4 regions of the Streptomyces sp. 840.1 genome follow, and region 2 is predicted to be linked to each of the others. Evidence: riboswitches for the same ligand, from Rfam matches in the RefSeq annotation. Region 2 holds a riboswitch; each other region holds the start of a gene.

Region 1 (7,242 bases), on a different contig from region 2:
CCGGGGTCACGACGGCCCCGACCCGGTAGACGGCGGCGATGAGCTCCTGGGTGATCACCTCGGCAGGCGTGCCGGCCGCGACCACCCGGCCGCCGTCCAGCACCACGATCCGGTCGCAGAACATCGCGGCCAGGTTGAGGTCGTGCAGGGCGATGACGGCGGTCAGCGGCAGCGAGGCCACCAGGGACAGCAGTTCCAGCTGGTGCTGGATGTCCAGGTGGTTCGTCGGCTCGTCCAGCAGCAGCTCGCGCGGCTGCTGGGCCAGCGCGCGGGCGATCTGGACGCGCTGGCGTTCGCCGCCGGAGAGGGTGTGCCAGGACTGGTCCCGGCGGCCGGTGAGACCGGTCCGCTCCAGGGCCTCGGCCACCGCGCTCTCGTCCTCGGCCGTCGGCGCCGACCAGGCGCGGCGGTGCGGGATGCGGCCCAGGCGTACGACGTCCACGACGCTCAGCTCGACCTGGGTGAGCGAGTGCTGGTCGACCACGGCGACCCGCCGGGCGACCGTGCGGCGGCCGATCCGGGCCAGCGGGTCGTCGTCGAGGGTGACCGTGCCCGCGTCCGGCGCGAGGACCCCGGCCAGTATCCGCAGCAGGGTCGACTTCCCCGAGCCGTTCGGGCCGATGAGGCCGACGGTGGCACCGGGCGGCGGGGTCAGCGAGACCCCGTCCAGGATGAGGCGGCCGCCCGCCTCGCGGCTGACCCGGTCGGCCCGCAGCCCGCGGCCGGGCGCGCTCACGCGGCCCGCCGGGTGCGGTAGAGGACGAGTACGAAGGCGGGCACCCCGATCAGGGCGGTGACGACGCCCACCGGAACCTCCTGCGGATCGAGGACGGTGCGCGCGAGGGTGTCCACCCAGACCAGGAACACGGCCCCGGCGAGCGCGGTGACGGGCAGCAGTCTGCGGTGCCCGGAGCCGGCGAGCGCGCGGGCCGCGTGCGGCAGCACCAGGCCGACGAAGCCGATGGCGCCGGCCGAGCTGACAAGGGCGGCGGTCAGCAGCGCGGTCGCGCAGAGCAGCACGATCCGGGTGCGCCCGACGTGGACGCCGAGGGTGGCGGCCGCGTCCTGCCCGAAGGCGAAGGCGTCGAGCGTACGGGCGTGGCCCAGGCAGATCACGAGGGTCACGGCCAGCACGGCGGAGCAGGTCCACACATCGCTCCAGCCGACGCCGCCGAGCGAGCCGAGCAGCCAGAACAGCACCCCGCGGGTCTGCTCGGCGTCGGCGGCGGTCATCACGACGAAGGAGGTCAGCGCGGAGAACAGTTGCATGGCCGCGACCCCCGACAGGACCACCCGGTCGGTGCTGCCGCCGAGGGTGTGGCTCAGCAGGAGGACCAGCGCGAAGGAGCAGAGTGCCCCGATGAACGCGCCGGCCGACAGGGACACCGCTCCCCCGCCGACCCCGAGGACGACGACCACGACCGCGCCGGTCGACGCCCCGGAGGAGACGCCGAGGACGAACGGGTCCGCGAGCGGGTTGCGCAGGAGCGACTGCATGACGGTGCCGCAGACCGCGAGCCCGGCGCCGCAGACGGCGGCGAGCAGGGTCCTCGGCATGCGCAGGTTCCAGATGATGCCGTCCCGGATCGGGCTGAGCGGCGAATCCCCGAGCCCCAGGTGGGCCGCCACCGTGTCCCGGACGTCTCCGACGGAGATCCGGGCCGGGCCGATGGTGACGGCCACGGCGACGGACAGGACCAGGAGCAGCAGGCCGCCGGCCCACAGGAGTCCCCCGCCGATGCCCCGGACACCGCCATGTCCGCGCTCACCGGCGGCGAAGGGCCCGTGTCCGGTCGCCCGCGTGGCACGTTCGGTGTCCGTCACCCCGCGAGCCCGAAGGTGCGCAGCCCGGCGGCGACCCGCTCCACGCCCTCGACCGTGCGGATCGACGGGTTCATGGCCTGTCCGCTGAGCAGCACGTAGCGCTTGTGCCGTACGGCGTCCATGTTCTTCGTTGCGGGATTGGACTCCAGGAACGCGATCTTCCGCGAGGCGCTCTCGGCGGTCTGCGACTTGCGGGTCAGGTCACCGATGACCAGCACGTCCGGGTTGCGGTCGGCGACCGTCTCCCAGTTGATCTGCGGCCATTCCTCATGCGTGTCGTCGAAGACGTTCTTCGCGCCCAGCTCCCGGGTGATGACGCCGGGCGCCCCGCAACAGCCGGCCAGGTACGGGGACTCGGAGTTGGCGAACCAGTACATCAGGGTGGCGCCGGAGGCGTCGATGCCGTCGGTCGCCTTCCGTACCCGGGCGGTCAGCTCCGCGACGAGCTTCTCGCCGCGCTCCGGGACACCGAACACCTTGGCCATGTCGCGTACTTCGCGGTAGACGCTGTCCATGGTCAGTGCTCCGGTCCTGACTCCGTCGCCGTCCTTGCTGTTGTCCTTGGCGGTGCAGTCGGCGGGCGAGACGTAGGTGGGGACGCCCAGTTCCTCGAACTGTTCCCGGGGGGCGACGCCGCCCTTGGCGAGCGTCGACTCGAAGGACGCGCTGACGAAGTCGGGCTCCTGGTCGAGGACCTTCTCGGACGAGGGGCGGTTCTCGGAGATCCGGGGGATGCCGGCGTTGGCCTTCTCCAGGCCCTTCATCACCGGGTCGGTCCAGGTGGCGGTGGCGGCGAGCCGGCCGGCGAGGCCGAGCGAGAGCAGGATCTCGGTGGAGCCCTGGTCGACCGGGACGGCGCGGCGCGGGGCCGCTCGCACGGTGACGGTGTGCCCGCAGTTCTTCAGGGTCACCGGATAGCCGTCGGCCCCGGCGGGCCCGTCGGCGGAGCTGTCACCGCCTGTTCCGCAGGCGGTCAGCAGGAGTGTTCCGGCCGTGAGCAGGGCGGCGGAGCGGGCATGGCCGGCTATGAGCGGCACGAAGTACCTCGGCGTCTCTGGGCCCATGCGCGGGGCCCGGTGTACGGAGTTCCGCGAACCGGTGCCGGACCGCGGGTGCCAGCAGGTCTTCGGACTCGGGTTCGTACGGTCGGGGCGCCTTCCCGGGGACCCGTAGGTCTCCCAGTGGCTGCTGGCCCCGCCCGTCCCCCTCACCGCTGCGCGTCAGTTCCGGATTCGCACCGGATTCCCTGACCCCTACGTGGAGTTCGACTGGCCCAGGCACGCTACCACGCGGGTCCGCGCAGCTCAGCGAAGGTGCCGCGGGCGGACCGGGCCCGCCCGGCCCGGTCCGCCCGCCGCGTCCTCAGGGCCGCAGGAGTGCGGCCACGGCGTTGTGCCCGCCGAACCCGAAGGAGTGGCTGAGGGCCCGCCGCACGGGCAGCGCCCGTGGCCGCTTGGTCACGCAGTCGATGTCGAACCCGGGCGCGGGCGCGTCCAGGTTGGCGACCGGCGGGACGATCCCGCGCTGGAGCGTCAGGATCGTCAGCCCCGCCTCGATCGCTCCGGCCGCTCCCATGCAGTGGCCGAGCACGCCCTTGGGCGCGGTGACGGGCGGCCGGTGCGGGAAGACCCGGCCGATCAGGGCGGCTTCGGCCGCGTCGTTGCGCGGGGTCGCCGTGCCGTGCGCGTTGATGTGCTCGACGTCCCCGGCCTGCCAGCCCGCGTCGCGCAGCGCGGCCTCGACGGCCGCCTGGGCGATGCGGCCGTCGGGGTGCGGGCTGGTGGGGTGGTGGGCGTCGGTGGTGGCGCCGGTGCCCGCGAGCAGCGCGCGTGGCTCGGCGCCCCGTGCCTCGGCGTCGGCCGCGCGCTCCAGCACCATGACGGCGGCGCCCTCCCCCATGACGAGCCCGGCCCGGTCGGCCGCGAAGGGCCGGCTGAGCCGGGACAGGTCCCGGTCCGCGAGGGCGGCCGCGCCGGATCTGGCGAATCCCGTCATGGCGATCGGGAAGAGGGTCGATTCGGTGGCTCCCGCGATCGCCAGGTCGCACTGTCCGGTGACGAGCAGGTCCCGGGCCACGGACAGTGCGGTGATCCCGGACGAGCAGGCGGTACAGGGCGCCAGGCTGGGGCCCGTCGCGCTCATCTCGATCGCGATCTCCGCCGCGGGCATGTTCGGGATGGTGAGCAGGATCCCGGACGGCGAGGTCGCCTCGGGCCCGCGCCGCTCCAGCACCAGGGCCTGATCGGTGAGGCCGGCGGACCCGCCGCTGCTGGTGCCGACGACGACCGCGACCCGGCTGCCGTCCCAGCCGCCCGGGTCGAGTCCCGCGTCGCAGACCGCCTCCCGCGCGGCCAGTACCGCGAACTTGGTGTACCTGCCCATGCGGAAGGCGGTACGGCGGCCGATCGCGGCGTCCAGGTCGATGCCGTCGACCGTGCAGGCGAAGTCGATCGCGCATCCCGCGAGCTCGGGGACGGTGCGGGCCGGGCTGACCCCGGCGCACACCCCGTCCCAGGTGGACTCGGTGTCGTTGCCGACCGGGGTGATCATTCCCAGTCCGGTGACAGCGATGGCCGGCATCTTCATCGGGCCGTGCTCACCGGCGCCTCGTCGCGGGCCGCGGCGCGGAGGTACTCCGTGAGCCCGGCGAGGCTGGTGTCCCGGTGCAGCGTGCCCGGGTCGAGCTCGACGCCGACGGCCTCCCTGATGACGACGGCGAACTCGGCGACTGCCAGGGAGTCCATGTCCAGGCTGTCCATCGTGGATTCGGGGAGAATCTCGGCCACAGGCACCCTGAAGGTACGGCTGAGTACCTCGGTGATCGTGGGGTGAATCGCGCTCATGGTCTTCCTCTCCATCATGCCCGTCCGGCGGGGGTGTCCCGGGGCGGTTCCTCGCACCACCCCGACGCCGGAGTAACTGAGCAGCGTCCCTCCAGTTACGCCTTGCGGCGAACCGATTCGCCTGCGGGCGTCCCCGCCCCCGTGCACCAGCGCGAGAGCACGGCCGCGGTGCCCCAGAAGGCCAGCAGTACGACACCGACGCCGACGCCCTGTACCGCGTCGGCCGCGCGCCGCACGCCCTGTCCAGCCGCCCGCTCCGCCGCGCCCCTCACCGCCCGGCCCCGGCGGGTGCCGGGGACCCGGCCTTGTGCCAGGAAGCCCCCGGGTCGTCGTACGCCTCGGCGTAGCGGGCTCCGGCGATGGGCCAGTCGGCGAGCACCTCCTCCGGCAGCGCGAAGGAGTCGGCGAGCTCGGGCAGGTGGGCCGCCACCGCGGTGACGAGTCGCTCGGTGCGCTCCGTCAGGTCCTCGACCTGGCCGGCCGTGAGGTGGCCGGCGACGAGCAGGTCCCCGCTGTAATGCTGGACCAGGCGCAGCGCGAACAGCAGGGCCAGCTCGGTCAGCCGCTCGCGGGCGGGCCCCTCGGGCAGGCCGTCGACCGCGTCCGCGTACGCCTCGGCCGCCTGCCGGCAGGCATGCGCCTCGACTCCGCGCAGCGCGGGCCCGGACCCCTCGTTCCACCGCCGCAGCGGACCGCCGTGCGGGGCCCGTGCCATGCGGACGCGGGAACGGGCGAACTGGATCCGCTCCACGTGGGCCAGGAGCCGGCCGAGGAAGCGGAGGTCGTCCAGGTCGCCGGGCTGCGGGCCCGCGGCCGCGGTGCCCCAGGCCTCCGGGGCGTCGGGCATCGCGGAGATGACCATCTCGGACGCGGCCTTGGCGTGGATGGCCATGTTGTCGCCCTCGGCGGTGATGGCACCCTCCACCGCGGTGACGAGTTCGCTCATGCCGTTGTTCTCCAGCAGGCCCTGGGCGCCGCACCGTTCCCGGCATTCGACGATCACGGACCGGGCCTGCCAGGTGATCCAGCCCTTGGCGACGTCGACCAGCCGCCCGGCCGCCTCGCGCTCCGGCTCCGGTCCGTGCGCCGCCGCCTCCCAGCGGTCCAGGGCCCGTCGGTGCAGCAGGCTCATCGCGAAGACGGTGGCCATGGCCTCGGCGAGCGGGCCGTGGTGGCTGCGGTGGGCGATCACCGGCAGCGGCGGCAGCGCGCGGCCCCCGGAGACGTACCGGTGGCCGGAGTAGCGGACCGCGATGGCGAGCGTGGCGCGGGCGGAGCCGATCGCGCTCGCGCTCATGCAGATGCGGCCCGTGGTGACGCGGCCGATGGAGGCGAGGAACCGGCGTCTGCGGCCGGCGGTGCCGCTGCGGAACACTCCGTCGTCGTCGACCCGTCCCTGCCGGCCGCCGAGCAGCGCCTCGCGCCCCACGAACACCTGGTCGAAAGAGGTCAGGCAGTGGTCGACGGGGCTGCCCATCCGGGCCGGAAGCCTGCGGATCCGCACCCCGGGCATGGCGTGCGAGGAGTCGGTGAGCGGCACCAGCAGCAGGAAGACCCCCTGGTCGGTGCCCCCCACGAGCAGTCGGGCGGCGACGAGTCCGCTCTTGGGGCCGCCGGCCGGGCTGGTGTTGGGCATGAACTTCTGCGCGCCCAAGTGCGGGGTATGCAGCACGAATCCGTCCCGGGCGGGGTCGTAGGTGGCCGTGGTCTCGACCGCGGCGGCGTCGTTGCCGTGCGCCACCTCCGTACAGAGAAACGTTCCGATGCGCCGCATCGCGAGGAAGTCCGACAGGTCGCGGGAGCGGTCGTCGTCGTGGTCCAGGAGGCTGCCGAGGAAGAGGTTGTAGTGGATTCCCGCGACGGTGGCGAGCGAGGTGTCCACCGGGGCGAGCCATTCGTGCAGCGCGGCCAGGGCGCGCGGGTCGGCCGCCAGCCTGGCGCCGCTGTCCAGCGTGCTGTTGAGGGTGCGCAGCCGTGCGTGGGCGAGGGCGAGCCGTTCGTCGGGGGTGGGGCCGGGCAGGGGCCCGGCGGGCCGGCGGAACGGGTCGGTGGCGATGAGCCGCTGCCAGAAGCCGTGCTCCCGGCGGGCGTCGGTGCCCAGGAGCACCGAGGTGAGCCGGTCCGTGGTCCGCTCCGGGCCGGCGGTCAGCACGGGGCCGTCGATCGTTGTGGTCATACGACAGGAACGATCAAGAATCGGCCAGGACACCCGAATTCTGGCAATCGCGGCTCTTTACTTCCTGTTCAGCGGGGTGCCGGGGCCCGCTGGAAGGCGAGGGCCACGTTGTGGCCGCCGAATCCGAAGGAGTGGCTGAGCGCCCGCTCGACGCGCTGTCTGCGGGGTTCCTTGGTCACGCAGTCGAGTCCGGAGTCCGCCGGCGGGGCGTCGAGGTTGGCGATCGGCGGGACGAGGCCGTGTTCCAGGGTCAGTACGGTGGCCACCGCCTCGATCGCACCGCCCGCCGCGAGGGTGTGCCCGATGACGCCCTTGGGCGCGGTCACCGAGGGGCGGTGCGGGAAGACCCGGGCGATCAGCGCGCCCTCCATGGCGTCGTTGAGCGGGGTGGAGGTGCCG
Region 2 (7,242 bases):
GTGGGCGGACGTAGCGGGTGCCGTAGGACTGGACCCAGCCGTGCCGGGTGGCGAGGTAGCCGGTGAGCTGTTCGGCGAAGTACTGCACCATGTCGTTGCGTTCGGGCTCGCCGTGCACCAGGACGTCGATGCCGGTCTTCTCCTGGAAGGAGATGACCTCCCGGATCTCGGCCCTGATCCGCTCCTCGTAGCCGGCGGTGTCGATGCGGCCGGCGCGCAGATCGGCCCGTGCGGTGCGCAGTTCGTCCGTCTGCGGGAAGGAGCCGATGGTCGTCGTGGGCAGCAGGGGCAGCCCGAGGTGGGCGCGCTGGGCGGCGGTCCGCTCAGCGTACGGCTGGGAGCGCCGCCCGTCCGCGTCGGTGACGGCCGCGGTCCTGGCCCGTACGGCGGGGTCACGGGTGATGGGGGAGTCCCGGCGGGAGGCGAGGGCGGCGCGGTTGGCGGCGATCTCGGTGGTGACGGCCCCGGTGCCCCGGGTCAGTGCCCTGGCCAGCGTGACGACCTCGGCGGTCTTCTGCCCGGCGAAGGCGAGCCAGCGCAGGATCCGGGGGTCGATGTCCTTCTCGGGCGCCGTGTCGAGCGGGACGTGCAGCAGGGAGCAGGACGCGGCCACGTCGACACTGTCGGCCAGGCCCAGGAGGGTGGCGAGGGTGGAGAGGGACTTCTCGTAGTCGTTGATCCAGATATTGCGGCCGTTGACGACGCCGGCGACGAGCCGCTTGCCCGGCAGTCCGCCCGCGGCGGCGAGGTCGCCGAGGTTGGCGGCCGCCGCGCCGGTGAAGTCCAGGGCCAGACCCTCCACCGGGGCCTTAGCCAGAACGGGCAGGGCCTCACCGAGCCGGTCGAAGTAGGAGGCGACGAGCAGCTTGGGGCGGTCGGTGAGGCTGCCGAGCTCACGGCAGGCGCGGGCCACCGCGTTCAGCTCGGCGGGGGAGCGGTCCTGGACGAGCGCGGGTTCGTCCAGTTGCACCCACTCCGCGCCGGCGGCACGCAGATCGGCGAGTACCTCCGCGTAGACCGGAAGCAGCCGGTCGAGCAGGGTGAGCGGCTCGAAGCCGTCCGGCACCCCAGGGGCCGGCTTGGCCAGCAGGAGATAGGTGACGGGGCCGACGAGCACCGGCCGGGCGGTGAGGCCGAGCGCGATGGCCTCCCCCAACTCCGTTACCTGCTTGGCGGAATCGGCGCTGAACACGGTGTCCGGGCCGAGTTCGGGGACGAGGTAGTGGTAGTTGGTGTCGAACCACTTGGTCATTTCCAGCGGCGCCACGTCCTGGGTGCCGCGGGCCATCGCGAAGTAGCCGCCCAGCGCGTCGGCATCGACGGCCGCTCGGTGGCGCTCGGGGATCGCGCCGACCATGACGCTGGTGTCCAGGACGTGGTCGTAGTACGAGAAGTCGCCGGTGGGCACCTCGTGGACGCCGGCGTCAGCCAGCCGCGTCCAGTTGGCGCGGCGCAGGCCGGCCGCGGTCTCCCGGAGGGCGCCGGCGGCGACACGGCCCTTCCAGTAGCCCTCGACGGCCTTCTTCAGTTCCCGGTCCGGGCCCTGGCGGGGGTAGCCGTACACGGTGGCTCGTGCTGCCGCGGCTGCGGGCTTGGCTGTCACGGAAATCTCCTTCGCGAGATGACTCCTGAACATCCCGGGGACGGGACGCGGACGCGAAGGGATGACGAACCGGACGAAGCGCACCGGCGATGTGCCGTGTGTGCTGTCCGATATATACGCCGACCCGCCCACGAGGTCACCGGAACAGCCGCACGCGAGGGTTCGCGTGCGGGCAACGGGCAGGTCTTCGGACTCGCGGGCACATCCGCCGAGGCGGACACCTACTGGCCGTCGCTTCCCAGATCCAACCGGACCCAGTGCGTATGACGGCGGTCGTTCCCACTCACCGCTGCGGGGCAGTCCCGGAATTCCACCGGGTTCCCTCTTGCGACGCGCCTGTCTGGCGGACAGGGCGAACCAGCTGCACGGACCACACTAGTCCGTCGTCCGGCGCCCCGGGCCAAGCCGTTCACATTGCGGAACGTCTGTCACCGGGTGGTGCGCACAGGCGCTCCGTCCCCGGGAGCCGGTCGTCAGAAGCGGCTCATCTCGTAGGTCTTCTGTCCCGTGGACGACTGGACGACGGCGCGGGCATCGTTGCGGAGTCGACCCGGTAGGTCGCCGTGTTCGGGCTCTGCGTCACGACGAACGCGTAGCGGCCGTCCTCGTCCCGTGGTGCTGGAGATGGAGCCGGTCATCGGGCCGCCGATGTCGAGCGGGGCGCCGATGTCGCAGCAGAAGCCCGAGCAGGTGCCGTCCTGGCCGAAGACCATGGGGTCGGCGGACCCGGAGGCCTTCCAGGTGCCGGCCAGCGCGGAGGGGCCCGGTGCCTCTTCGCCGCTGCCGGAAGGCGGGATCATCGCCCGTATGCCGAAGAAGGTCGCGACGAGCGCCCGCCTGGCCTTGCCCGCCGCCCACGTGATCAGCATGCCGGCCGCGACGTCCGCGCCCATGTGCTGCCCTTCCGTGGATGGCCCGTGCCGTGCTCCGTACCGTCCTTCGTGATGCTGCAAATCAGCACCTGAGCAACGCGGTTGAGGAGGGTTCGGAAGGGTCCACCAGGAACCTGCGGGCCCGCCATTGCGGTCCGGGTTCCGCCCGCCGCTGCCCGGCGGCGCCGGAGGGCTCGCGACCGCGCGGAGAACGGCCGCTCCGCTTCCCGCTCCCGCGTCCTCGGTGAGCGTGATGCCCGCTCCTGTGGGACGAATGGAGTGCCCACCCGGAGCGGGCCGTGCGTCGCCGGGTCCGGGCGCTGGCCGAAGACGTCCGGTGCCGAGGCTGCCATGCATCGTCGCCGGTCACCCGGGTACCCGCACCGGTGGACGCCTACGGGAGGAAGTGAGCACACCGTGAACGACGGTCACCCGAAAGACCAGGGGAGCAGCGCGGCCCCGATACCCCGCGACCCGCCCGATCAGCAGGCCAGGGCCGACGAGGACCCCCTGGACGTGGTCGGCGGTGCCAAGCGGCGGACGGCCGGCGAGCGGCCCGACCTGGAGATCCCCGATACCGACGAGGCGGGCACCGGCCGACGAGGCGCTCCGCACGCCGGTCATCACCCTCATCCCGAGCACCCCGTGCCCGACGAACCGTCCGGCTGAGCCCCGGCCCGGTACGGGGGCCGTCGGCAGGGGCGGCGAACGCGGTGCGGGCGCCGGGCCCGGAGCGTGCGGCCCGGCGGGCCCGCTCTTCTCAGACCGCTCCGAGGTCCGTGCCGAGCCAGCGCTGCGGCCTCATGTGGACGGCCACCTGCTCGCCGTGCTCCTTCCAGGCGAAGTCGACGTAACCCTCGACCTTCTCTGCGGGGAGGTAGCGCGACGACATCTCGACCAGCTGTTCGCGGGTGGCCGGGACGGTCGAGACGACGGGACCCTCGACCGAGACGTAGCGCACGGTCGGTGAGACGCGGTCGACCATCAGGCAGAACCGGCCCGCCTCCGCGATCGCCTTGCCCTTGCGGGAGTTGAGCCCCGTCATGATCCAGATGTCGCCGCCCGGCCGGTACTGGTACCAGATCGGGACCGTCAGCGGTGACCGGTCCGGCTCGGTGGCGTGCACGGCCAGTGCCGCGACGTGCGGCTCCGCCAGAAACTGCTCGCGCTCTTCACGGGTCAAAGCCACGGGGACTCCTTCGTGGTGGGTGTCGTGAGCTTCCGGTGCTGAATTATGCAACGTTCGTACCGTGTCGTCCTGGCATCCGCGGCGGCACGTCAGGGCGTCAGGACAATGCGCTGGCCGGGGGAGGTCTGCGTGTTCCACGCCTCCTCCACCTGGCTCAGCGGGATGAGCAGCGGGTCCACGGCCAGGGCTCCGGAAACGATCCGCTCGGCCAGGGACGGCAGCTCGGCGACGATACCGTCGGTGGTCACCGAGCCCTGGCCGCTGCCGATGACGTTCAGGTTCGCCGCGCGCAGCAGGGACGAGGGCAGGTCGATGTGCTGCCCGGCCATGGAACCGATCTGGATCCAGGTCAGCGGCTTCGCGCGGTCGGCACGGGCCGTCAGCAGTGCGGGCATGGCCTGCTGGGTGACGTGGCCCCAGAGGTAGTCGATGACCACGTCGACGTCCGCTGCCGCCTGCCCGAGCCGCTCGGCCACGGTCTCGTCGTCGCCGGTCAGGCTCACCGTCTCGTCGGCTCCGATGGCTTCCAGCAGCCTCAGCCGTTCGGGGGCCCGGCCCGCGCCGATCACCCGGCCGGCCCCCAGGTGCCCGGCGATCTGGACGGCCAGCTGTCCGGCGTTGCCCGTGGCGCCGAGGACGAGCACGGAACTGCCGGGCCGGAAGGAGATGCGCGAGCGCAGCGCCACCCACGAGGACATGCCGGGGTTCATGGCCGCGGCCACGTCGGCCGGGTCCGTCCCGGGCGGCAGGGCGATGGCCCGGCGGCGGTCGGCCACCGCCTTCTCCGCCATGGTGCCCGGGGCCGTGTCCGTGGCGACGAAGTAGAGCAGTTCGCCCTCCTCGGTGCGGCCGACCGCGTCGAAGCCGGGAATCAGGGGCAGCGTGCCGTCGGAGGTGTAGTGGCTGCCGTTCGCCGCCGAGCGGACCCGGGGGTGCAGGCCGGCGGCCAGGACGTCGACCAGGACCTCGTGTTCCCCGTTGGCGCGGGGAGTCGGGAAGCTCTCGAACCGGGGCGGCGAGCCGAAGGACCGTACGACTGCGGCGTGCATGGGATTCTCCCGTTCCGAGGGGACTGCCGCGAACATTTGGTTTGCGACACGTACTAAATCTGAAAATAGTTTGTGCCGCGTACTACGTCAAATAGGCTGGGCCCATGACCCTCGAATCCGACCCGTCCGGCCTTGCCGACGACGGGCCCCTGAACACGGTGGACGCGCTGGTGCAGCTGTCCTTCCTGATCCACCGCATCGTCTCCGCCGCCGGCGCGGAGCACGAGCTGTCGGTCATCCAGATCCGGCTGCTCGGCATCCTGCGCGACCGGCGGGCGGGCATGGTCGAGCTCGGACGCCACCTCGGCCTGGACAAGTCCTCGATGACCGGTCTGGTCGGCCGCGCGGAGAAGCGCGGCCTGGTCGAGCGCACACCCTCCCCGTACGACGGCCGCGCCGTCCTCGTCACCCTGACCCCCGGCGGGAGGCGGCTCGCCGGACAGTGCGCGGACGAGATCGGCCGCCGGGTGGGCGCGCTCACCGACGAGCTGCCCGCCGCCCGGCGTGCCCAGCTCACCGAGCTCGCCGCCTCCCTCCTGCGGGCGCGCCGGCCGGGGCCCGGTGCCGGGGAGCAGAGCCTGTGACGAGGGCGCGAAACCACGGGAGCGTCCGCACCTGCGGAGGTACCCTCGTCGCATGGACGACCAGCGCCTCGCCAACCTCGCGCACCTGCGCCGGGCCCGGGATCTCGTCGACCGGGAGTACGCGCGGCCGCTGGACGTGACGGCCATGGCGAGCCGCGCGCTGATGTCACCGGGCCACTTCTCCCGGGCATTCCGGGAGGCCTACGGCGAGACGCCGTACAGCTACCTCATGACCCGGCGGGTCGAGCGGGCGATGGCCCTGCTGCGCACGGGCATGAGCGTGACCGACGCGTGCATGACGGTCGGCTGTACCTCCCTCGGCTCGTTCAGCTCCCGGTTCACCGAACTCGTGGGGATGACGCCGAGCGCGTACCGGGCCGGCGACCACAGCGCCGTGCTGGCGTTGCCCGCGTGCCTGGCCAGGGCGCACACCCGGCCGGTCAGGGACCAGCCGGCCAGGATCGGCGAGCCGTCGGCCTGACGCACACGGGGCGCCGGGCCCCGGGCGTGGTCTTCGTCGCGACGGCGGTGCATGTGCGGGCCATCCTCCGTACCCACCGTGTTCATCCCGAACGATCATGATGCGAGCGCCCGACCGACGCATCCCGATCCGAACCGGTGAACCCATGCAGAAACGAACCGTCGCCGTCGCTCTGACGCTCACCGCATCCGCCCTGCTGTCGACGGCGGCGCCGGCCCAGGCGAGCCCCTCTCCCGGCCGCTACTACGGCACGAAGGCCCCGTACGCACCCCAACAGAACGTGCGGGCCTACCAGCAGGCCCCCGAGGGGTTCGTCCCGGTGTTCACCGAGAGCGTCTCCCGCCACGGATCCCGCGCGGCGTCCGACAGCGAGGACGGCGACCTGATCCTCGCGCTGTGGTCGAAGGCCGCGAGCGAGGGGCAACTCACCCGCGCGGGCGAGCGCTTCGGCGGCGAGGTGCGGTCTCTGCTCGCGGCCATGGACGAGGTCGGATACGGACAGCTCAGCGGCCGGGGTGAGCGCGAGCTCGTGGATACCGCGGCCCGGCTGGAGAAGCGGCTCCCCACGCTCTTCGGGCGGATCGTCAGGAACTCCGAGCGGATCGACATCGTCAACTCCGGCAAGGACCGCGCCGTCGACAGCGGCAATCTGTTCGCGACGGCCCTGGCTGACAACGACCCCGCCCTCGAGCCGCTCATCACGCCGGCCAGGACCGACGCCGACCTGCTCTACTTCCACAAGTCGGCCGGCGGCGAGGAGTACCGGGACTACGTCGACAACGACAAGCGACTGGCCGCCACGCTCAAGCGGATCACCGATCAGCCGGCCACCCGGACCGCCGCCCGCAACGTCCTGGAGAAGATCTTCAAGCCGGCCTTCGTCAAGCGGGTCTCGGCCGGTGAGTTCTCCGGGATCGGCACCGGCACGCAAGCCGCGCAGGCGGTCTACGCCCTCTACAGCATCGCTCCGGCCATGTCCGACGAGGGCAGTTGGAACATGGAGCGCTACATCGCGCCGCGTGACGCCCGGTGGTTCGCCTACCTGGGCGATGCCGAGGACTTCTACGAGAAGGGCCCGGGATTCTCCGACAGCGACATCACCTACAGGATGGCGAACGTCCTGCTCGATGACTTCTTCGAGAAGATCGACGCCAAGCGGGCCGGGACCGCGAACGTGGGCGCCGAGCTGCGCTTCACCCACGCGGAGGAGATCATCCCGCTGGCCGCGCTCATGGGTCTGCCCGGCAGCACGGAGCCGGCATCGCCGGCGAAGCCGTACACGTACGCCGACAACGCCTGGCGAGGCGCGTCGGTGGCGCCCATGGCCGCGAACATCCAGTGGGACCTGTACCGGAAGACGGGAAAGGGGAGCGGGGGAAGCCGGGGGAGCAGGTACCTGGTGCGGATGCTCTACAACGAGAGGCAGACCGCTTTCAAGCAGGGCTGTGAGCCGGTGTCGAAGGG
Region 3 (7,242 bases), on a different contig from region 2:
AGCCGTCGACGAGGTCTACTCCTTCCCGTGTTTCCCGTCAGTGAGTTACGCGACAGAAGACGATGCCGGACTCCTCATTACCGGCGCTTCTTGAATCTGAAGAGAAGGAAAACCCCCACCATGGCCACTATCACCAGGAAGACCGCAATCCCCCAGGGGGGCAACTCTTTCCTGCCCTGCCCAGCCGCCGCCAGTGTCAGAATATTTTCCATGAGTTCCCTCATTCATTTCGAACAGCCGACTCGGCACGAACAGGCCTACCCGTCGTTGCGCCACTGAAGATCCTTCACATGGCGGACCTTGACTGCGGGCGCGATCGCGGCTCCGCAGTCCACGGCGGAATCCGCCAGGACTTTCGCTTTGTCGACGTGCCAGACCAATGTGTCGGACTACCTCACCAAGTGGCGGAACGCGACCGGGGACCTGCCGACCGGCTTCGATCCCCACCTCGTCAACGGACAGGACACCTAGTCCCATATCGTGCGGCCCACGGACCAGGCAGCGCATCCTCGCCGGTGACAGGAAGAACTCCAAGCACTACATCTGGGGAAAGAATGACATTCTTTCGGGCAAGCCGGGCGTCTTCTACTCGTACTGAAGGTGCGGCGCTGCTGATCCTTCTCCTCCTCGCCGGCTGCTCCGACTCGCAGAGCCAGGGCAAGGCGCTGGACACGGAAGGAACACAGTCGAGCGGCACGGTCGGCAACACCCACGCGAAGACTGGGCAGACGTGGTACTTCGCACTCCCCGTGCCCCGCAATGTGAGTAGCCGGCCCATCGAGATCACCGGAGCGAGTGTCGTCGACTCCCCCAAGGGACTCAAGGTGGTCAGCTACGCCGCTTACAACCTGCAGGACACCGATGGGTTACCCCTGCTGGCGCTCGAAGGGGAATCCGACACACCCGACTTCGCCCGCCTGAAGAACTACGCGGTCTCGCCGGTGAAGGTCCCGGCCAAGAAGGAAAGCGAAATGTTCTTCCAGGCCAAACTTCACATCACCTCACCACCCGAGAAAAACATCAAGCGCTGCCGGTTCGAGTACCGTCAGGGAAATGAAGAATTCACGCAGATCCTCGACTGCGAACTGGAACTCAAGGTCGAGCAGTAGCCTCGCCGCAACGCGTGTGCCCTCTCGGTCAACAGGTCCGAGGGGGCACACGCGTAAGCAGCCCAGGAACAGCCCTTAGACGTTTCGTTTGGATCAGTCGGTCGTCGGCCCGAGTATGCCGTTAATTGATGCACCATGCTCGCGGACCGAGCCGTTGCTCGCGGACCGGACGTCTGGGAGCGGGTCTTCACCGCCCTGGCGTCTCCCACACGTGTCTCATCAAGCCCCCAGCGAGCTGCCCCACCCTCAATGACCGCGTGGACGTCAGGCCGACTGTGACGATCTCGGAGCCACTTCCCAACGCAGCGGCGGAGTTGGATCGTCACCGAGGCTGCCAAATTAATGCCCTCGCCAATGATCGAACATCGGTTAGGGTGCTTGTCATGTCCTACATTTACGTCCGTCTCCGGACCGTCTGAGAACCGCCTGTCGCCTTAGTTGCTCCGCGACCGGGACCAGTCGCGCAACCCGCAGGAGACCACCGCGGTCTCACGGAGTCCACTGCCCTGCGGGTGCCGATCGACCCCAAGGCGACGCGCGCCCCTTTGCGGTGAGCGCATCCCTACGCGTGCTGCCACTGGTCGGCACGCGGTGGTTGCCGCTGCCCTCGGCACGGGTGTGCACGGCCACTGAACCGGATGCGCCTGATCACAGGCGCGTCCGTTTCTCACTCAGCTTCGGCGGCATCAGCCCCTCGGCCATGCCTGCCGTAGCGCACATCGGACATAGGACTGACCCGTATGACTTCTGTTCCCAGCACCTCTCTGCGCCCACGGCAGGCCCGCGAGGCGGATACGACGTTCGTGCTCGTGCACGGCTCGTGCTCCAGTTCGCTGCTCTGGGCTCCCGTCCAGCGCGAACTGGCGCTGCGTGGCCATCGGAGCTTCGCCGTCGACCTTCCGGGCCACGGATTCGACGCACAGTATCCGGCCGCCTACCAGGCGCCGCAGGACCTCGAAGCGTGGGCGGCCGTGCCGTCGACCCTTGCTGCGGTCACCCTGGAAGACAACGTCGACATGGTCGTCGACGTCGTCCGGCAGGTGGCCGAGCACGGGCCGGTGGTCCTCGTCGGCGCCAGCCTCGGCGGGACCACTATCACCGGGGTGGGCAACACCGTCCCCGACCTGGTGAACCGGCTCGTCTACGTCTCCGCGTGGTCGTGCGTACAGCGCGCGAACCCCATCGAGTACATGCAGGAGCCCGAGTTCAGCGAGAACCTGCTGGCACCGCTGGCAGCACTGAACGTCGGCGATCCCGCCGAATTGGGTGCCGGCCGGGCCAACTACCGTACGTCCGACCCTGTTCTGCTCGCCCTGCTCAAGGCGGCCATAATGGCGGACGGCACCGATGAACAGTTCCGTGCCTTCCTCAACATCCTCCAGCCGGACGAATCGCTGGCGGTGATGACGGCCGACGCGCGAGGTGACGCCGCCACCTGGGGCACCATCGCACGCACGTACATCCGTCTGGCCGACGACCGGACGATCCCCGTGGCCATGCAGGACCGTCTGATCGCCGAATGCGACGCGCTGACCCCTGACAATCCGTACGACGTACACACGATGAACACCAGCCACACCGGGTTCGTGCTCCAGCCCGCGAAACTGGTCGACATCCTGGAGCACCTGGCCGTCTGACCGAGTAACACCCGACCCTTCATCCCGGGTTGAGGGGCCAGCCGCCCGTCGGCTGGCCCCTCAATGCCGGAGCTAATGAGCTCGTGCACGGTTAGCAGTGGGACATCGAAGGCCAGGGCGGCGTCTCGGTGCTTACATCTGCCGAGCCAGGATTCGGCCTGCGGTTTGCTGCTGGGGCAGTGGGCCGGGGTGCGGTGGTGTCACGACGCGTCCGCCGGTCTGTGCTCCGAGTCCTTGGTAGCCGCCATCCGCCAGGATCTCGACCGTTGACCCGTCGGCCAGGAACTTGACCAGCCCTCACTCTCGGGTGTGGGTGATGTCCGCGCAACTCCCGGGTCTGGTCAGGCTACAGAACAGCAGCCGCCCGTCCCCGTCGGTGAACACCATGACCTTCACGGCGATCTGCTTGTTCTTGCCGGAGATGAACCGGTCCCGGTTCTTGCTGCCAACGGCCGGGCGGCGGACACGAATCCGAGTGCCGTCGATGATGCCGGTCTTCCCGGTCGTGCCGAGATGGTCAACGACCTCGGCCAGGGATCGCAGCCGCACGCCGGGGCTGATAGTGCATCCCCGCTCGGCGAGCAGGGGCCGCACTTCGCCGATGGCCCGGGGGACAGACGAGCGGTCCACGCCGAACCAGCAGGCCAGCACACCATGAGTGACCCCGTGGCGAAGGTGCACGAGCCTGGCTTGGTGACATTCGTGCCACAACGGCCCAACCTCTGAAACGAGTTCAGCGACCACAGCGGCCGAAAGCCCCGTGATCCTCCGGTTGCTGATGATCGCGGTACGCGTCACGTTCGTCACCACGCAACCATGATCGACTATCCAGAGCTCGACGTCTCACCGCCAACCATGCACGAGCTCGTCAGTAGCAGTTCCTCTCCCCGCGAGTCATGGAGTTCAGCGTGCACCCGGTTTCACGGTTGAATCCTGTGTCGACTCCGGCAGCAGACGTGCCAGGCGCAGAGGGAGCCGGCGGTCCGCAGGTCCCCACCTACGTGCCCGGGGGCAAGCCCCCCCCGGTCCTGCACGGCCGCCGTGTAATCGGAGCGGTCCCTTGGGCGCCGGTCACGGCCGGGGTCTTCGACCTTCACCACGCGGTACGGACCCCGCGCGTGCTCCCCGATCATCTGGTGGCACCGGTCGGGCAGGCCGCTTCGCTTCGTGGGGTCCCTTGCCGACGATGAAGAAGATGTCGGCGCACCGTATCGCCTTCACGGCTTGAAGGGTCAAAAGGGGTCAATTGATGGAGATCACCTGCCCCGATGTCGTGGCGATGGCGATGATCGCGCGCTGTTCCGTACTCGGTACTCGCTCGCGCGGTCTTCCAGGAACCTCTCCCCAGGAACGGACCGGTTTCCTCGTTCACCCGGTCATTACGTACGATCACCAGGTCAATGCCGCAGCAGGAGCCAGGAAGCCGGTGCGAGTCCGGCGCGGTCCCGCCACTGTGACCGCGCATGTCCCACGGGGCGTGTGCGGAAGTCAGGTCACTGACCTGCCGCGGGCCCGATCCGAGGAGCGCGGACTCCGCAGGAGGCTTCCCATGCACGACGGTCACAGCCGTCCCCTTTTCTCGCTCTCCCCCTCGCCTGCGGTGTACGCAGCCCCACGCGGCCGCGGGCTCGTGCGCCTCACCGCAGCCCTCACCGTGCTGTCGGCGATTGCGCTGACGTCGGGCTGCGGCTCGTCCGGCGCCACCGCCGGCCCCCCGGAGGCGAGCGCCTCGGCGGCGAAGGGCTTCCCCGTCACCATCGACAACTGTGGTGTCAGGACGACGTACACCGAGCCGCCGTCCCGTGCGGTGACCATCCACCAGCATCCGACCGAAGTGATGCTCTCGCTGGGGCTCAAGGACCGGATGGCCGGTACGTCGTACCCGGACTCGGCGGTCCTGCCCGCTCTGCGCAAGGACTTCGCGTCGATCCCGCAGCTGTCGAAGGGGGCGCCGTCGTTCGAGAAGGCCCTCGACACCGATCCCGACTTCGTCTACGGCGGCTACGCCAGCGCGTTCGCGGAGAAGGAGGGCCGCTCGCGCAAGGCGTTCCAGGACGCGGGCATCGACACCTACCTCAACCGGGAGAACTGCGCCGGAGAGAAGGGGGTGACCATGGAGGACACGTACACCGAGATACGCACGATCGGCAAGATCTTCGGCGTCTCGGACCGCGCCTCCACCCTCGTCTCCGAGCTGCGCACCCGCGCCCGCAAGGCGAGCGAGGCCGTGAAGGACGCGCGTGACGTCTCCGTGTTCGTCTACGACAGCGGCGACAAGTCCGCCTTCACGGCCGGTGGCAAGGGCCTGGGCAACGAACTGATCAGACTGGCAGGCGGCAGGAACGTCTTCTCCGACCTGGACGACGTGTTCGGCGACGTCTCCTGGGAGCAGGTCGTCGACCGCAAGCCCGACGTCATCGCCATCTACGACTACGCGGGCACCGGCGTCGCGCAGAAGAAGAAGTTCCTGCTCTCCCAGCCGGCCCTCGCCGATGTGCCCGCGATCAAGAACAGGCGTTTCGTGGTGCTGCCGCTGACCGACACCCTCGTCGGCGTCCGCTCGGCGGACGCGGTGGGCGACCTGGCGCGCGGACTGCACCCGGACAGCTTCAAGTGACCGCGTCCACCACGGACGCCGAGAACACCGCCCTGGTGAAGCCGCGCCGCCGGGCCGCGTTCGCGCTCACCCTGGTCGGGCTCACCGTGCTCCTGGCCGCCTGCTTGACCGCGGGACTCGCTTTCGGCTCGGTGCACGTGCCGCCCGGCCAGGTGTGGGGCATCGTCACGCACGCGCTCGGCGCCGACTGGACGGAACCCACCTGGAGCCGAGCGCGGGAGACGATCGTCCTCGACGTGCGCGGGCCCCGCGTCCTGCTCGGCGCGGTCACCGGCGCGGGTCTCGCCGTCGTCGGCACGGCGTTGCAGGCTCTGGTGCGCAATCCGCTCGCCGAGCCGTACCTCCTCGGAGTGTCCTCCGGCGCCTCGCTCGGCGCGGTCTCGGTGATCGTGTTCGGGGTGAGCTTCTTCGGGACGGTGTCCCTGTCGGCGGCCGCGTTCGCCGGGGCACTGGGCGCACTCGTGCTCGTCTACGCCGCCGCCCGTACCGGCGGCCGCATCACCTCGCTGCGGCTCATCCTGGCCGGGGTCGCGGTGGCGTCAGTGCTCAGCGCGCTGTTGAACCTGATGCTCCTGACGACGGACAACGGCAACGAGGCACGCACCGTCCTCGCCTGGACGCTGGGCGGCCTGGGCGGCGTGTCCTGGGGTTCGCTGTGGCTGCCGGGCCTGGCGCTGCTGCTCGGCATCGCCGTCCTCATGGTGCAGTCCCCGAACCTGAACCTGCTGCTCGCCGGCGAGGAGGCCGCCGCCACCATGGGCCTGGACGTCGCCCGGTTCCGGGCCCGGATGTTCGTGCTCGTCTCGCTGGTCACCGGGGTGCTGGTGGCCTCGGCCGGACCGATCGGTTTCGTCGGACTGATGCTGCCGCACACCGTGCGGCTCCTCGTCGGCGGCGACCACCGGCGGGTGCTGCCCGCCGCCGCGCTCGGGGGTGCGTCCTTCCTGGTCCTGGCGGACATCGCGGCACGGACCGTAGCGGCACCGCAGGAGATGCCGGTCGGGGTCCTCACCGCCCTGTGCGGGGGGCCCTTCTTCCTGTGGCTGATGCGACGCGACGCCCGTAAGAACGCGGGAGGCACGGCATGACGGCGGCCGAACTGCGCGTCGAGGGCGTCACGCTCACGGCCGGGGCACGGCGGCTGGTCCACGACGTCACGCTCACGGCCCGCCCCGGGGAGACGATCGGCCTCGTCGGACCGAACGGCAGCGGCAAGTCCAGCCTGCTGCGCGCCGTCTACCGGATACTGCGGCCGGCAGCCGGAACGGTCCGCGTCGACGGCGAAGACGCCTGGTCACTGCCACCGCGCCAACTGGCACGCACCCTGGCCGCAGTGGTGCAGGACGCTCCCTCCGGCCTCGATCTGAGCGTGCGTGAGGTCGTCGCGATGGGCCGCGCCCCGCACAAGCGACTGCTGTCGGGCGACACGACGCAGGACGCCGCGCTGATCGAGGCGGCACTCACCTCGGTCGACGCCGTCCCCCTGGCCGACCGCGCCTTCGACCGGCTCTCCGGCGGCGAGCGCCAACGGGTTCTGATCGCCCGTGCTCTGGCCCAGGAGCCGTCGCTGCTCGTCCTGGACGAACCGACCAACCACCTGGACATCCGGCACCAGTTGGAGATCCTGACCGTACTGCGCAGACTGCCCGCGACGGTCCTCGTCGCCCTGCACGACCTCAACCTGGCCGCGTACTACTGCGATCGCCTGTTCGTTCTGTGCGACGGCGGTGTCGTCGCTTCCGGAGCGCCGCACGAGGTACTCACTCCGCGCCTGCTCGCGGAGGTCTACGAGGTGACCGCCGAGGTCGCGGTGCATCCTCGCACGGGCCGTCCCCAGGTGACGTTCCTGCCGGCGGACGCACCTGTGCCCGACGCGAAC
Region 4 (7,242 bases), on a different contig from region 2:
GCCCGAGGTGCCGACGACCAGTCCGTCGGCCGCCGTCCGGCGGGCGGTGGCGACGACCGCGCCCCAGGCCCGCCCGATGTCCCCGGACGGCCGGGCGTCCCCGGCCCGTCCGGTGCCTGCGGTGTGTTCTGCGCCCACGGCCTGTTCGACCGGACCCTGCCGCCCATCGCTCATACGAAGATCCTTTCCACTGATGAGCGGTCCATGTTTCTGCCCCGTTTCCGGAGGCCTGCCGGACCCGGATTCCGGGCCCACACCGGCCGGCGCCCGCCCCGCCCTGTCGGAGCACGGCCAAACGGGGCATCGTCACTCCGATTGGAGTCACCGCGACGCCCCGTTCAGTTCATCTTCCGTTCACTCAGGTTGCCTACGTTCCACGTGCCACTGACGTCGAACGATTGCCTGGGTAAATGGAACACATCACGCTGCTGCTCGCGATTGTGATCGTGACAGCTCTAGTGTTCGATTTCACGAACGGTTTCCACGACACCGCCAACGCGATGGCGACCACCATCTCGACCGGCGCACTCAAACCCAAGACAGCGGTGGCGATGTCCGCCGTTCTCAACCTGGTCGGCGCGTTCCTGTCGGTGGAGGTCGCCAAGACGATCTCCGGCGGGATCATCAACGAGAACGGCCTCAGAACCGAGGTCATCTTCGCGGCGCTCGTCGGCGCCATCCTGTGGAATCTGCTGACCTGGCTGGTCGGACTGCCGTCCAGCTCCTCGCACGCCCTCTTCGGCGGTCTGATCGGCGCCGCGGTGATGTCCGCGGGCTGGTCCTCGGTCGACGGCGGCACCGTCGTCACCAAGGTGCTGCTCCCCGCGGTCGCCGCCCCGTTCGTCGCCGGTCTGGCCGCACTGCTGGCCACCAGGCTGACGTACCGGATCGGCGGGAAGATCCGTAACGACGCCCAGGAGAAGGCGACCGCCAAGGGCTACCGGGCCGGGCAGATCGCCTCCGCCGGGCTGGTCTCGCTCGCCCACGGCACCAATGACGCGCAGAAGACCATGGGCATCATCACGCTGGCCCTGGTCACCGGCGGAGTGCTCTCCCCCGGTGCGAACCCGCCGGTCTGGGTCATCGTCAGCGCCGGTCTGGCCATCGCGCTCGGCACCTACCTGGGCGGCTGGCGCATCATCCGCACCATGGGCAGCGGCCTCACCGAGCTCAAGCCGCCGCAGGGCTTCGCCGCCCAGACCAGTGCGGCCACGGTCATCCTGGCCTCCTCGCACCTCGGCTTCTCCCTCTCCACCACCCAGTCCTGCTCGGGGGCGGTGATGGGCGCCGGCCTCGGCCGGCGGGGCGGTGTGGTCCGCTGGTCCACCGCCACCCGGATGTTCGTCGCCTGGGGTCTGACACTGCCCGCCGCCGGCCTGGTCGGCGCGGGGGCGGAGTTCCTCACCAAGCAGGGCACCTGGGGCGTCGTGCTCGTCGCCGTGCTGCTGGTCGCGGGCTCCGGAGCGATCTGGGTCCTGTCCCGCCGCAAGCCGGTCGGCCAGGACGACGTCGCGCCCGGCGGCCAGGACGGCGTCTCGGCCGGCGGGCACGCCGAACCCGCCGGGATCGTCACCACCGCCATCGCGGCCGTCAGCCCGCCGCCCACCGCGGCCCAGGCCCAGCAGGACCTCAAGACCACCATCCCGGCCCCGGCCGGACCCGTAGCCGCCGACCCGGCACGACCTGCCACGGTGTAAGGAAGATCCTCCATGAACATCGACTGGGCAGCCCTCGGCACCGTCTTCGGCGTCTCTCTCGTCGCCACCGTCGCCCTGGTGGGCCTCTTCACCCTGGGCATCGTCGGCCTCTCCCGGCAGCCCGGACCGGCCGCGCCGGGCGGGCAGGCCGGCGGGTCCCTGATGCTGGCCCGCGCGGGCGCGTACGCCTGCTTCGGGCTGTGCGCGGCGGCGGTGGCCTACGGCATCTACCTGATCGTCGCCTGAACCGCAGTCCATGACCCACCGCACCTGAACCACCGCACCTGAACCATCCGCCGCATCGGGCCGGCCGCACCTCGCGTGCGGCCGGCCCGATGTGGGTCTCAGCACACTGCACCGCCGCAGGTCAACGGTAGGTTGACTGGCGTTCGCGGAGCGTGGTGGACTGCCGGAGCCATTACGGCGACAGCAGAGGAAGCCGGTGCGAATCCGGCGCGGTCCCGCCACTGTCACCGGGGAGCAGTCCCCCACCACCGGAAGTCACGGTCCACGCCGAGTGGACTGGAAGACCGGGGGAACTGCGGATCCGGGAGCCAGGAGACTCTGGTCGCCGATCACGTCGAACCAGGGCGCGGACCCTGAGTGAGGACATATCGCCATGCCCGGCCGCCGTGCGTCCGTATCCGTGTCTCCCCCGCCGCCAACTGCCCCCACCAAGGGCGTCCGAGGCGCGACGGCCGGCTGATCCGTGCGTGCCGATCGCATCTTCGCGTACGGCGCCACGGCCGGTCTGATCGGTGACCTGCTGCTCGGTGACCCCCGCCGGGGGCATCCGGTCGCCGCCTTCGGGCGGGCCGCGGCAGGCGTCGAACGCCGTCTGTGGCGCGACCACCGCGGGTGGGGCGCGCTGCACACCCTGGTCTGCGCCGGAGGCGCCGCCGGCGGCGCGGCACTGGCCGCCCGTGCGCTGCGCCGCCGTCCCGCCGCGTCCGTGGCCCTGACCGCCGCCGCCACCTGGGCCGTCGTCGGCGGTACGTCGCTGGGGCGCGAGGCCCGGTCCATCGGCGGCGCGCTGGCCGCCGGCGACCTCGAACTGGCCCGCGAGCGGCTGCCCCACCTGTGCGGCCGCGATCCGCAGTCCCTGGACGGACCGCAGATCGCCCGCGCCGTGGTGGAGTCCGTCGCCGAGAACACCTCCGACGCCGTGGTCGGCGCCCTGGTGTGGGGCGCGCTGGGCGGGGTCCCCGGGCTCGTCGGCTTCCGGGCCGCCAACACCCTGGACGCGATGGTCGGGCACAGGTCGCCCCGCCACCTGCGTTACGGCTGGGCCTCGGCCCGCCTCGACGACCTCGTGGGCTGGCCCGGCGCCCGGCTGACCGCGCTGCTCGCGGTCGCCGCCGGGGGGCGGCCCCGGGGTGCGCTGCGGGCCTGGCGGGCGGATGCCCACCGGCATCCGAGCCCCAACGCGGGCCCCGTGGAGGCCTCGTTCGCGGGCGCGCTGGGCGTACGGCTCGGCGGCACCCTCGCCTACGGCGGCCGGGTCGAGCACCGCCCCGTACTCAACGGCGCTGCCGGCCGGGCGGTGGGGACGAAGGACATCGAACGCGCCGTACGGCTCTCGCGCCGGATCGGCGTGCTGGCCCTCGGTGTGAGCGTGGCGGCCCGGCTGGGCGCGGGCGCCGCGGCACGGCGGATCACCTCGACGCGCGGTCCGGGCACGCCTGCCCCGAGTGCGCGCACCTCAGGACGGAGACCGACATGAGCGGCGGACTGCTGGTCGCCGGGACCACATCGGACGCGGGCAAGAGCGTCGTCACGGCGGGCATCTGCCGCTGGCTGGTGCGCCAGGGGGTGAAGGTCGCGCCGTTCAAGGCGCAGAACATGTCCCTCAACTCCTTCGTCACCCGCGAGGGCGCCGAGATCGGCCGGGCCCAGGCCATGCAGGCCCAGGCCGCCCGGGTGGAGCCGACCGCGCTGATGAACCCGGTACTGCTCAAGCCGGGCAGCGACCGCTCCAGCCAGGTCGTCCTGATGGGGCGCGCGGTCGGTGAGATGAGCGCCCGCGGCTACCACGGCGGCAGGCAGGAGCAGTTGCTGTCCACCGTCGTGGACTGCCTGGAGCAGCTCCGGTCCACATATGACGCGGTGATCTGCGAGGGGGCGGGCAGTCCGGCCGAGATCAACCTGCGGCGCACCGACATCGTGAACATGGGCATCGCACGGGCGGCCCGCTTCCCGGTGGTGGTCGTCGGGGACATCGACCGGGGCGGGGTCTTCGCCTCGTTCTTCGGTACGACGGCGCTGCTGGCCGCCGAGGACCAGGAACTGATCGCCGGTTACCTGGTCAACAAGTTCCGGGGTGACGTGTCACTGCTGGAGCCTGGCCTGGACATGCTGCTCGGTCTCACCGGGCGGCCGACGTACGGGGTACTGCCGTTCGCCCACGGCCTCGGCATCGACGAGGAGGACGGGCTGCGGGTCTCGCTGCGCGGCACCGTGCGCGAGTCCGTCGTCGCGCCTCCGCACGGCGAGGACGTCCTGCGCGTCGCCGTGTGCGCGGTGCCCCTGATGTCGAACTTCACCGACGTCGACGCGCTGGCCGCCGAACCCGGCGTCGTCGTGCGGTTCGTGGACCGGCCCGAGGAGCTGTCCGACGCCGATCTCGTCATCGTGCCCGGCACCCGGGGCACGGTGAAGGCGCTGGCCTGGCTGCGCGAGCGCGGCCTTGCCGACGCGCTGCTGCGGCGCGCCGCCGAGGGCCGCCCGGTCCTCGGCATCTGCGGCGGCTACCAGATCCTCGGCGAGCACATCGAGGACGAGGTGGAGTCGCGCGCCGGGCAGGTCGACGCGCTCGGCCTGCTCCCCGTACGCGTGCGGTTCGAACGCGAGAAGACCCTCGCCCGGCCGGTCGGCGAGGCGCTCGGCGCCCCCGTCGAGGGGTACGAGATCCACCACGGCGTCGCGGACGTGCGGGGCGGCGAGCCGTTCCTCACCGACGCGCGGGGCCGACGCCTGGACGGCTGCCGGTCCGGCGCGGTGTGGGGCACGCACTGGCACGGCTCGCTGGAGAGCGACGCGTTCCGCCGCCGCTTCCTGACCGAGGTCGCGCGGGCCGCGGGGCGCCGCTTCGTCCCCGCCCCCGGCACCTGCTTCGCCGCACTGCGCGAGGAGCAGCTCGACCGCCTCGGTGACCTCATCGAGGAACACGCCGACACCGACGCGCTGTGGCGGCTCATCGAGTCGGGCGCACCCGCCGGACTCCCCTTCGTCCCGCCGGGAGCGCCCCCGGCCCCCGGGAGCCCGGACGTGACGGGGCCCCGCACACCGGTCCCCGCCCCGCAGCCGCCACCGGGGCCCGGACGCCCGTCGCAACCGCTGGAATCCGCCGCCACCAAGGAGGCCCTGTGAGTACGCCGTACCCCTTCACCGCCATCGTCGGGCAGGACGATCTCCGGCTCGGCCTGCTGCTCAACGCCGTCTCGCCGGCCGTCGGCGGGGTGCTGGTGCGGGGCGAGAAGGGCACCGCCAAGTCCACCGCCGTGCGCGCGCTGGCCGCGCTGATGCCGGAGGTGGCCGTCGTCCCGGGGTGCCGTTTCTCCTGCGACCCGGCATCGCCCGACCCGGCGTGTCCCGACGGCCCGCACGAGCCGGCGCCCGGCGTGTCGCGGGCGGCGCGGACGGTCGAGCTGCCCGTCGGCGCGTCCGAGGACCGGCTCGTCGGCGCCCTGGACATCGAACGGGCGCTGGCCGAGGGCGTGAAGGCCTTCGAGCCGGGGCTCCTCGCGGACGCCCACCGCGGCATCCTGTACGTGGACGAGGTCAACCTCCTCCACGACCACCTGGTCGACCTGCTGCTGGACGCGGCCGCCATGGGCGCCTCGTACGTGGAGCGCGAAGGCGTCTCCGTACGGCATGCCGCGCGCTTCCTGCTCGTCGGGACGATGAACCCGGAGGAGGGCGAGCTCAGGCCGCAGCTCCTGGACCGGTTCGGGCTGACCGTCGAGGTCGCCGCCTCGCGTGAGACCGACCTGCGGGTCGAGGTGGTGCGCCGGCGGCTCGCCTACGACGACGACCCGGCCGCCTTCGCCGCCCGGTGGGCCGAGGAGGAGGGGACGCTGCGGGACCGGATCACGGCCGCGCGGGCACTGCTGCCGCAAGTGCGGCTCGGTGACGGGGCGTTGCGGCAGATCGCGGCCACCTGCGCGGCCTTCGAGGTCGACGGGATGCGGGCCGACATCGTCATGGCCAGGACCGCCACGGCACTGGCCGCCTGGGCGGGGCGCACCGACGTCCAGGCCGAGGACGTACGGCAGGCCGCGCTGCTCGCGCTCCCCCACAGGCGCCGGCGCAATCCGTTCGACGCGCCGGGGCTCGACGAGGACAAGCTCGACGACACGCTGGAGCAGAACCGCGGCGAGGACGAGGATCCGGACCCGGACGGCCCCGGTGGCGGCGCCCCGCCCCCGCAGGGCGACGGACCCGACGCACCGCCGCAGCCCGAGGGCGGCGCCGACGACACGCCCGAGGGGGCGGGGCCCGAGCAGTCCGTGCCCGAACAGGGCAAGGAGCGGGAGCCGGGACAGGGGCAGCCCGCCGGGGGCGGCGAGCAGCAGCCCGTGCGGGCCGGCGAGCCGTTCCGGACGAAGATGCTGAGCGTGCCCGGCCTGGGCGAGGGCGCGGCGGGGCGGCGCTCCCGGGCGCGTACCGAACACGGGCGTACCACCGGCGCACGGCGTCCGCAGGGCGCGCTCACCAAGCTGCACCTGGCCGCCACCGTGCAGGCCGCCGCCCCGCACCAGCGGGCGCGGGGCCGTTCGGGGCCGGGCCTGGTGGTGCGGCGGGACGATCTGCGGCAGGCCACCCGGGAGGGGCGCGAGGGCAATCTCGTGCTGTTCGTGGTGGACGCGTCGGGCTCGATGGCGGCCCGGCAGCGCATGACTGCGGTGAAGGGCGCGGTCCTCTCCCTGCTGATGGACGCCTACCAGCGGCGGGACAAGGTCGGGCTGATCACCTTCCGGGGCAAGGAGGCGGCCGTGGTGCTGCCGCCGACCTCCTCGGTGGACGCGGCCGCCGCACGGCTGGAGACGCTGCCCACCGGTGGCCGCACCCCGGTGGCCGCCGGGCTGCTGAAGGCCCATGACGTGCTGCGGGTGGAGCGGCTGCGCGATCCGTCGCGTCGGCCGCTGCTGGTCGTGGTGACCGACGGGCGCGCGACCGGCGGGCCGGAGCCGGTGGCCCTGGCCGCGCGGGCGGCCCGGCTGCACGAGGCTGAGGGCATCGCGTCCGTGGTCGTGGACTGCGAGGCGGGGCCGGTGCGGCTCGGCCTCGCGGCGGGTCTCGCGGCCGAGCTGGGCGGCACCGCCGTCACGCTCGACGAGCTGCGGGCCGACTCGATCGCCGGGCTGGTCAAGGACGTTCAGGGTGACAACAGGAGGGCCGCATAGTGCCGCAGGGACAGCCGGTAAGTGTGCCGGACGACGGACTCACCACCCGGCAGCGCCGCAACCGGCCGCTGCTGATGGTGCACACCGGCATCGGCAAGGGGAAGTCGACGGCGGCCTTCGGGCTGGCGCTGCGCGCCTGG

The links. Region 2 has a riboswitch for cobalamin ahead of metE (5-methyltetrahydropteroyltriglutamate--homocysteine S-methyltransferase). Riboswitches for the same ligand answer to the same signal wherever they lie in the genome.
Region 1: another riboswitch for cobalamin. It lies ahead of EDD93_RS31300 (ABC transporter substrate-binding protein); the one in region 2 lies ahead of metE (5-methyltetrahydropteroyltriglutamate--homocysteine S-methyltransferase).
Region 3: another riboswitch for cobalamin. It lies ahead of EDD93_RS24220 (ABC transporter substrate-binding protein); the one in region 2 lies ahead of metE (5-methyltetrahydropteroyltriglutamate--homocysteine S-methyltransferase).
Region 4: another riboswitch for cobalamin. It lies ahead of EDD93_RS22305 (cobalamin biosynthesis protein); the one in region 2 lies ahead of metE (5-methyltetrahydropteroyltriglutamate--homocysteine S-methyltransferase).

What each region holds. Positions count from the first base shown of each region.
Region 1 is NZ_RJUU01000002.1:1,168,954-1,176,195, reverse strand. It holds gene EDD93_RS31310 (ABC transporter ATP-binding protein) at 1-736, opposite strand, end outside; gene EDD93_RS31305 (iron ABC transporter permease) at 733-1,824, opposite strand; gene EDD93_RS31300 (ABC transporter substrate-binding protein) at 1,821-2,888, opposite strand; cobalamin riboswitch at 2,924-3,112, opposite strand; gene EDD93_RS31295 (beta-ketoacyl synthase) at 3,187-4,410, opposite strand; gene EDD93_RS31290 (acyl carrier protein) at 4,407-4,667, opposite strand; gene EDD93_RS39755 (hypothetical protein) at 4,763-4,903, opposite strand; gene EDD93_RS31285 (acyl-CoA dehydrogenase) at 4,936-6,843, opposite strand; gene EDD93_RS31280 (beta-ketoacyl synthase) at 6,912-7,242, opposite strand, start outside.
Region 2 is NZ_RJUU01000003.1:428,277-435,518, reverse strand. It holds gene metE (5-methyltetrahydropteroyltriglutamate--homocysteine S-methyltransferase) at 1-1,603, opposite strand, end outside; cobalamin riboswitch at 1,764-1,980, opposite strand; gene EDD93_RS34400 (hypothetical protein) at 2,077-2,496, opposite strand; gene EDD93_RS34395 (hypothetical protein) at 2,893-3,144, shown strand; gene EDD93_RS34390 (pyridoxamine 5'-phosphate oxidase family protein) at 3,236-3,664, opposite strand; gene EDD93_RS34385 (zinc-binding alcohol dehydrogenase family protein) at 3,754-4,713, opposite strand; gene EDD93_RS34380 (MarR family winged helix-turn-helix transcriptional regulator) at 4,818-5,297, shown strand; gene EDD93_RS34375 (helix-turn-helix transcriptional regulator) at 5,350-5,778, shown strand; gene EDD93_RS34370 (histidine-type phosphatase) at 5,924-7,242, shown strand, end outside.
Region 3 is NZ_RJUU01000001.1:5,283,655-5,290,896, reverse strand. It holds gene EDD93_RS39445 (hypothetical protein) at 555-1,109, shown strand; gene EDD93_RS24235 (alpha/beta fold hydrolase) at 1,850-2,746, shown strand; gene EDD93_RS24230 (transposase) at 3,044-3,556, opposite strand; cobalamin riboswitch at 4,124-4,266, shown strand; gene EDD93_RS24220 (ABC transporter substrate-binding protein) at 4,296-5,363, shown strand; gene EDD93_RS24215 (iron ABC transporter permease) at 5,360-6,451, shown strand; gene EDD93_RS24210 (ABC transporter ATP-binding protein) at 6,448-7,242, shown strand, end outside.
Region 4 is NZ_RJUU01000001.1:4,878,718-4,885,959, reverse strand. It holds gene EDD93_RS22320 (class II aldolase/adducin family protein) at 1-174, opposite strand, end outside; gene EDD93_RS22315 (inorganic phosphate transporter) at 411-1,697, shown strand; gene EDD93_RS22310 (hypothetical protein) at 1,710-1,943, shown strand; cobalamin riboswitch at 2,129-2,262, shown strand; gene EDD93_RS22305 (cobalamin biosynthesis protein) at 2,407-3,420, shown strand; gene EDD93_RS22300 (cobyric acid synthase) at 3,417-5,066, shown strand; gene EDD93_RS22295 (putative cobaltochelatase) at 5,063-7,102, shown strand; gene cobO (cob(I)yrinic acid a,c-diamide adenosyltransferase) at 7,102-7,242, shown strand, end outside.